Regions from separate parts of the Streptomyces sp. JLSY215 genome, predicted to be linked through region 1. Evidence: riboswitches for the same ligand, from Rfam matches in the RefSeq annotation. Region 1 holds a riboswitch; each other region holds the start of a gene.
The links. Region 1 has a riboswitch for cobalamin ahead of AC5677_RS37500 (CoA-acylating methylmalonate-semialdehyde dehydrogenase). Riboswitches for the same ligand answer to the same signal wherever they lie in the genome.
Positions count from the first base shown of each region.

Region 1 (2,191 bases):
GGCGGCGCCAACGAAGCCGTGATGCATATGCTCAACGAGATCGGTGACCCGCGCCGGGCCGAGGAGTGGCTCGATGAAGCTCTGGCCTCGAAGCGCAAGATCATGGGCTTCGGCCACCGCGTCTACAAGCACGGCGACTCTCGCGTGCCGATCATGCAGCAGGCCACCGAGCGGCTCGTCGCACACGCAGCCGACCCGGACCTCACGCGACTGGCCACCCTGCACGCCGTCCTGCGACACGCCATGATCACCCGTAAGGGCATCCACCCCAACCTGGACTACCCGGCCGGGCTCGCGTACCACCTCATGGGCTTCGGCATCCCCACCTTCACACCGATCTTCGTGATGAGCCGTATCACCGGCTGGACCGCCCACATCACCGAACAGCTCGCCCACAACGCTCTGATCCGTCCCCTGGGTGCCTACACCGGACCCGACCAGCGGACCGTGCCGGCCGTCGGACGACCACCAGCTCCACCTCGCCGATGACCTCGTCCACTGCGTCCCCGTAGGTAGCCAGGTCATCCATGGCGGGGTCCGCACGACCCCGCTGACGTCGGGCGGCGGGGCGGGGTGGACTTACTAGGACGTCCAACTATATGTTCGTGGGCAAGGCCCGCGGTGCAGGGAAGCCGGTGCGATTCCGGCGCGGTCCCGCCACTGTGACCGGGAAGTGTGCTCTTCGAGCAGGACAGGCCACTGACGGAGAAATCCGTCGGGAAGGCCGGAGGGTGCGCGCTGATCCGGGAGTCAGGATACCGGCCGCGGGGTGTTCCGTGTTGTCCACGAGGATGGAGCAGACACGCATGGCACCGGTCCGTACCCACGACCCAGGTGATCCGGCGGAGCAAGCGGTGGCCCACGCCAACCCCTAGCTCCGCGACGGCTCTTCGGCCTTCGCGTCCCACGGCCTGCCCGTACACGCACCCCACCGGGTGCGCTCTTCGGCCCGCCGTGCCATCCCCGGATCGCACCTGACGAGAGCAGGCTCTCATGGTCCGTGAACTGACACATTTCATCGGCGGCAAGCACACCCCGGGAACCTCGGGGCTCTTCGCCGACGTATACGACCCCAACACCGGTTCGGTCCAGGCCCGGGTCCCGCTGGCCGGCCCGGCCGACACCGAGCAGGCGATCGCCGACGCCGAGTCGGCGCAGCAGGAGTGGGGCGAGTGGAATCCCCAGCGCCGCGCCCGGGTGCTGCTGAAATTCCTCCAACTCGTCGACGGAGAGCGGGAGTCACTGGCCCGGATGCTCTCCGCCGAACACGGCAAGACCGTCGCCGACGCGCATGGTGACCTTCAGCGTGGCCTGGAGGTCGTGGAGTTCGCCGCGGGGATCCCGCATCTGCTCAAGGGGGAGTTCACCGACAACGCAGGTAGCGGCATAGACGTCCATTCGCTGCGTCGTCCGCTCGGTGTCGTCGCCGGTATCACCCCGTTCAACTTCCCCGCGATGATCCCGTTGTGGAAGGCGGCCCCGGCCATTGCCTGCGGGAACGCCTTCATCCTCAAGCCGTCGGAGCGCGATCCGTCCGTACCGCTGCGCCTCGCGGAACTCTTCCTTGAGGCCGGCCTGCCACCCGGCGTGCTGAACGTCGTCAACGGCGGCAAGGAGGCGGTCGACACCCTCCTCGCGGACCCGCGTGTGCAAGCGGTCGGTTTCGTCGGCTCCACCCCGATCGCCGCCGACATCTACGCCACCGCCGCTCGGCACGGCAAGCGCGCCCAGTGCTTCGGGGGCGCCAAGAACCACATGATCGTGATGCCGGACGCCGACCTCGACCAGGCCGTGGACGCGCTGATCGGCGCCGGGTACGGATCGGCCGGCGAACGCTGCATGGCGATCTCCGTCGCCGTTCCCGTGGGCGAGGACACCGCCGACCGGTTGGTCGCCCGCCTCAAGGACCGTATCGCCACGCTACGGATCGGTGCCTCCGACGACCCGGACGCCGATTTCGGTCCGCTGGTGAGCCGGGACACCCTCGACCGCGTACGCCGCTACGTCGACATCGGCGTCAACGAAGGCGCCGAACTCGTCGTCGATGGGCGCGACTTCACCCTGCCCGGGTATGAGAACGGCTTCTTCGCCGGTGCCTCGCTCTTCGACCGGGTCGCCCCGGCGATGCGGATCTACCGGGAGGAGATCTTCGGCCCGGTCCTCTGCGTGGTGCGCGCTGCCGACTACGAGG
Region 1 covers NZ_CM185022.1:8,524,020-8,526,210, forward strand. Annotated here, with positions in the region: gene AC5677_RS37495 (bifunctional 2-methylcitrate synthase/citrate synthase) at 1-489, shown strand, start outside; cobalamin riboswitch at 603-781, shown strand; gene AC5677_RS37500 (CoA-acylating methylmalonate-semialdehyde dehydrogenase) at 994-2,191, shown strand, end outside.

Region 2 (2,191 bases), 8.2 Mb from region 1:
GCGCCAGGCCCCGTGCCAGGGTCACCAGCTCCGCGGTCTTCTGCTTGGCGAAGGCCAGCCAGCGGACGATCTGCGGGTCGATATCGCGCTCGACGGCAGCATCGAGCGGCACGTGCAGCAGCGAGCAGGAGGCGGCCACGTCGACCCGGTCGGCCAGGCCGAGCAGGGTGCCGAGGGTGGACAGCGACTTCTCCAGATCGTTGATCCAGATGTTCCGGCCGTTGACCACGCCCGCCACCAGGCGCTTGCCCGGCAGTCCGCCGACGGCCGCCAGCGCGTCGAGGTTGGCCGCGGCCGCGTCGGTGAAGTCGAGCGCCAGACCGTCCACCGGCGCCTTGGCCAGGACGGGCAAGGCGTCGCCCAGCCGGTCGAAGTACGAGGCGACCAGGAGCTTCGGGCGGTCGCTGAGGGTGCCCAGTTCGCGGTAGGCGCGGGCGGCGGCGCCCAGTTCGACCGGGGTGCGGTCCTGGACGAGGGCGGGCTCGTCGAGCTGCACCCACTCGGCGCCTGCCGCGCGCAGGTCGGCGAGGACCTCGGCGTAGACGGGCAGCAGCCGGTCGAGGAGGGTCAGCGGCTCGAAGTCGGCGGCCACGCCGGGGGCAGGCTTCGACAGCAGGAGGTAGGTGATCGGTCCGACGAGTACCGGCCGGGCGGTGAGGCCGAGCGCGAGGGCTTCCCCGAGCTCGGCGACCTGCTTGCCGGAGTCGGCGGTGAAGACGGTGTCCGGGCCCAGCTCGGGCACCAGGTAGTGGTAGTTGGTGTCGAACCACTTGGTCATCTCCAGCGGCGCCACGTCCTGCGTACCGCGCGCCATGGCGAAGTAGCCGTCGAGGGCGTCGGCCGCGACGGCGGCGCGGTGGCGGTCCGGGACAGCACCGACCATGACGCTGGTGTCCAGTACATGGTCGTAGAACGAGAAGTCACCGGTCGGCACCTCGTGGATGCCGGCGTCGGCCAGTTGCTGCCAGTGGGAGCGGCGCAGGGCTTGCGCGGTCTCCTTCAGGGAGTCGGCGGTGGCCTTGCCCTTCCAGTAGCCCTCGATGGCCTTCTTCAGTTCCCGATGCTGTCCCTGGCGGGGGTAGCCGTACACGGTGGCCCGTGCTGCCGCGGCTGCGGGCTTCGCTGTCACGGAACTCTCCTTCGCGAGATACGTTTCCTGAAAGTCCCGGAGACGGAACGAGGCACGCGAAGGGATGACGAACCGGACGGATCCACCGTGCGTTCGCGACGCACGTGTCCGCCAGGTATGTACGCCGACCCGCCCTCGAGGTCACCGGGATATCCGTGCACGCATGGGCGTGCTCGGACAACGGGCAGGTCTTCGGACTCGCGGGCGCGCCTGCCGGAGTGTTCCGGCGGGCACCTACTGGCCGTCGCTTCCCAGATCCATGGCCCGGATCCAGTGCGTATGACGGCGGTCGTTCCCACTCACCGCTGCGGGGCAGTCCCGGATTCTCACCGGGTTCCCTCTTACGACGCGGCCCGTCTGGCGGACGGGGCGAACCTGTTGCCCGGCCAGCTTAGAGGGTGGCGGCAGGGGCGGACACCTCGGTCAGCCGTTCCGCCGCATCCTGGCCGCCCGCCCGCCCGCCAGCCAGCCCGCCTGACCGAACGGCACGGCGTACGGGGGCGGCGCGCTTCGCGGCGAGAGCCCGCCACACCTGTTCCGCTCAGGGCCTGCCGCCCGAGGTGCGCAGGGTCAGGCGGCAGGCGTGCTCCTCGCCCTCGTGCAAGAAGGTGATCCTGATGTGTATCTTGCGTGCCGCCGCTGCCAGTGCCGGCTGGACCGAGATGCTGCCGCGGGTGTGGGTACGTCCGTCGGCCCCGTAGGCGCCACCCCAGTCCAGGTAGTCGTTGCCGACGTCGTCCGTTGCCTCGAGGGCCAGCAGTACGGGAGTGCCGCCTGTCGCGTCCGGCAGGGGTGGGGTGATCGTGTAGTAGAGGGTGAAGGAATCGTCCCGCGGTTCCAGACGGTGGACGGACAGCTCGTGCGCGCCGTTGATGATCTTCGCCGAGGCGAGGGGATCGGGGGCGCGGTATGCCTTCATGGTTCCTCGTTCGGGCGGTGCGGGCGGTGCGGGCGGTGGTCAAGCGGTGATGCCGGCAACGGGGCGGGCCGGCCGGCCGGTGAAGTAGTGGACGTACTCGTGCTCCAGGCGGAAGCCGGCGGTCCAGGCGAGGAGCCGGCTGG
Region 2 covers NZ_CM185022.1:309,580-311,770, reverse strand. Annotated here, with positions in the region: gene metE (5-methyltetrahydropteroyltriglutamate--homocysteine S-methyltransferase) at 1-1,129, opposite strand, end outside; cobalamin riboswitch at 1,296-1,523, opposite strand; gene AC5677_RS01565 (hypothetical protein) at 1,671-2,048, opposite strand; gene AC5677_RS01560 (GNAT family N-acetyltransferase) at 2,088-2,191, opposite strand, start outside.
Region 2: linked by a shared signal. The riboswitch ahead of metE (5-methyltetrahydropteroyltriglutamate--homocysteine S-methyltransferase) and the one ahead of AC5677_RS37500 (CoA-acylating methylmalonate-semialdehyde dehydrogenase) in region 1 are both predicted to bind cobalamin.

Region 3 (2,191 bases), 6.4 Mb from region 1:
GCCGCCCCCGTCGCCGACCGCGACGGAGGGCTCCTCGCCGTCGGCGCGCTCCTCCCTGCGCCGGCGCAGCCACTCCTGCAGGGCGATGGTCAGGCTCTTGGTGATCTCCCCGGCGACCGCGCCGACGACGACGAGGATGAGGTCGTCGACGCCGACGGCCATGTCGTCCGGGCCCGCATCGCCGCTGCCGCCGCTCTCGCCCGACGGCCTCGGCCGCTGCGTCCAGTCGTGCCGCCGGCGGCTCAGCCACGGCTCGCGTTCCAGCCATGTCCGCAGGTCCGCGGCGTCCTGCTCCGCGTCGTTGGTGCCCGCGATCCTGATGCGGATCTCCTGACGGATCTCCTGACGGATCTCCTGGCCGCTCTCCCGATGGTCCGCACTGTCCGGCATCCCCCGCCCCCTTCCGGCGGGCCTCATCGCCCGCCGTGCACCAGATAGTGGCGCGGGACCGGGCCCAGGGGCAACCGTCCGTGACGTACCGGCCACCCTGTGGCCCGCACCACACCCCCTGCCACAGGGCTGCTTCGCAGGTCAAGGGTGAGTTGACGGGCATTCGCGGGGCGTGGTGGACTGCCCGAGCCATTCGGCGACAGATGAGGAAGTCCGGTGAGAATCCGGCGCGGTCCCGCCACTGTCACCGGGGAGCGCTCCTCCAGCGACGGCCACGGTCCGCCGCACGGATGCCCGCAGGGGCCGCCGTGTACGGGCTGGAAGGCCGGGGGAAGCGCCGATCCGGGAGCCAGGAGACTCTCGTCGCCGTCACGTCGAGCCAGGGCGCGGACCCTGAGTGAGGACATATCGCCATGCCCGGCCGCCGTTCGAGATGCCCGCGCCCCACCGTCGCCGTGTCCCTTCGAGGCCTGACGGCGGTCTGATCCGATGCGCGGCGAACACGCGGGATATGCGTGCGGCGCGGCCCTCGGCTTTCTCGGTGACCTGATCGCGGCCGATCCCCGGCGCGGCCATCCGGTGGCCGCCTTCGGCCGCGCGGCGGGCGCACTCGAACGCCGGCTGTGGCGCGACCATCGCGGATACGGGGCGGTGCACGCGGTGGTGTGCGCGGGCGGCGCGACGGCCGCGGCCGCGCTTGCGCAGCGCGCCGCACACCGCCGCACCGCCCGGGTCACCCTGACCGCGGCCGCCGTCTGGGCCGTACTGGGCGGCACCTCGCTCGGCCGGGAGGCGCGGGCCGTCGGCGGCGCGCTGGAGGCGGGCGATCTGGACGTGGCGCGCGAGCGGCTGCCGCATCTGTGCGGCCGCGACCCCCAGGCGCTGGACGGGCCGGGGATGGCCCGCGCGGTGGTGGAGTCGGTCGCCGAGAACACCTCGGACGCGGTGGTGGGCGCCCTGGTGTGGGGCGCGCTGGGCGGAGTGCCCGGTCTGGTGGCGTTCCGTGCCGTCAACACCCTGGATGCGATGGTGGGTCATAAGTCGTCCCGCTACCGCCGGTTCGGCTGGGCGTCGGCCCGGCTCGACGATGTCGCGGGGTGGCCGGGCTCCCGGCTGACCGCCGCGCTGACCGTCCTCGCGGGCCCCGACCGGCGCGGCGCGCTGCGGGCCTGGCGGGCCGACGGCGGCGCGCATCCGAGCCCCAACGCGGGCCCGGTGGAGGCCTCGTTCGCGGGCGCGCTCGGCGTACGGCTGGGGGGCACCCTGGCGTACGGCGGACGGGTCGAGCACCGCCCGGTGCTCAACGGCGCCGCGCCGCCGCCCGGTACGGACGACATCGAGCGGGCGGTGCGGCTCTCGCGCCGGGTGAGCGTGCTGGCTCTGGTGACAACGGTGGCGGGCCGGCTGGTGGCCGGGGCGCTGCACCACAGGAGGAGGACCCGGTGAGCGGGCGGTTCCATGGGTCCGGCGGGGGCGTCGGCGGCGGCCTGCTGGTGGCCGGTACGACGTCGGACGCGGGCAAGAGCGTGGTGACGGCGGGCATCTGCCGCTGGCTGGTCCGGCAGGGCGTCAAGGTGGCCCCCTTCAAGGCGCAGAACATGTCCCTGAACTCCTTCGTCACGCGCGAGGGAGCGGAGATCGGGCGGGCGCAGGCGATGCAGGCGGCCGCGGCGCGGGTGGAGCCGACCGCGCTGATGAACCCCGTACTGCTCAAGCCGGGCGGCGACCGCAGCAGCCAGGTGGTGCTGATGGGCAAGCCGGTGGGTGAGCTGTCGGCGCGCGGCTACCACGCGGGCCGGCA
Region 3 covers NZ_CM185022.1:2,129,974-2,132,164, forward strand. Annotated here, with positions in the region: gene AC5677_RS09580 (hypothetical protein) at 1-390, opposite strand, end outside; cobalamin riboswitch at 597-749, shown strand; gene AC5677_RS09585 (cobalamin biosynthesis protein) at 880-1,836, shown strand; gene AC5677_RS09590 (cobyric acid synthase) at 1,833-2,191, shown strand, end outside.
Region 3: linked by a shared signal. The riboswitch ahead of AC5677_RS09585 (cobalamin biosynthesis protein) and the one ahead of AC5677_RS37500 (CoA-acylating methylmalonate-semialdehyde dehydrogenase) in region 1 are both predicted to bind cobalamin.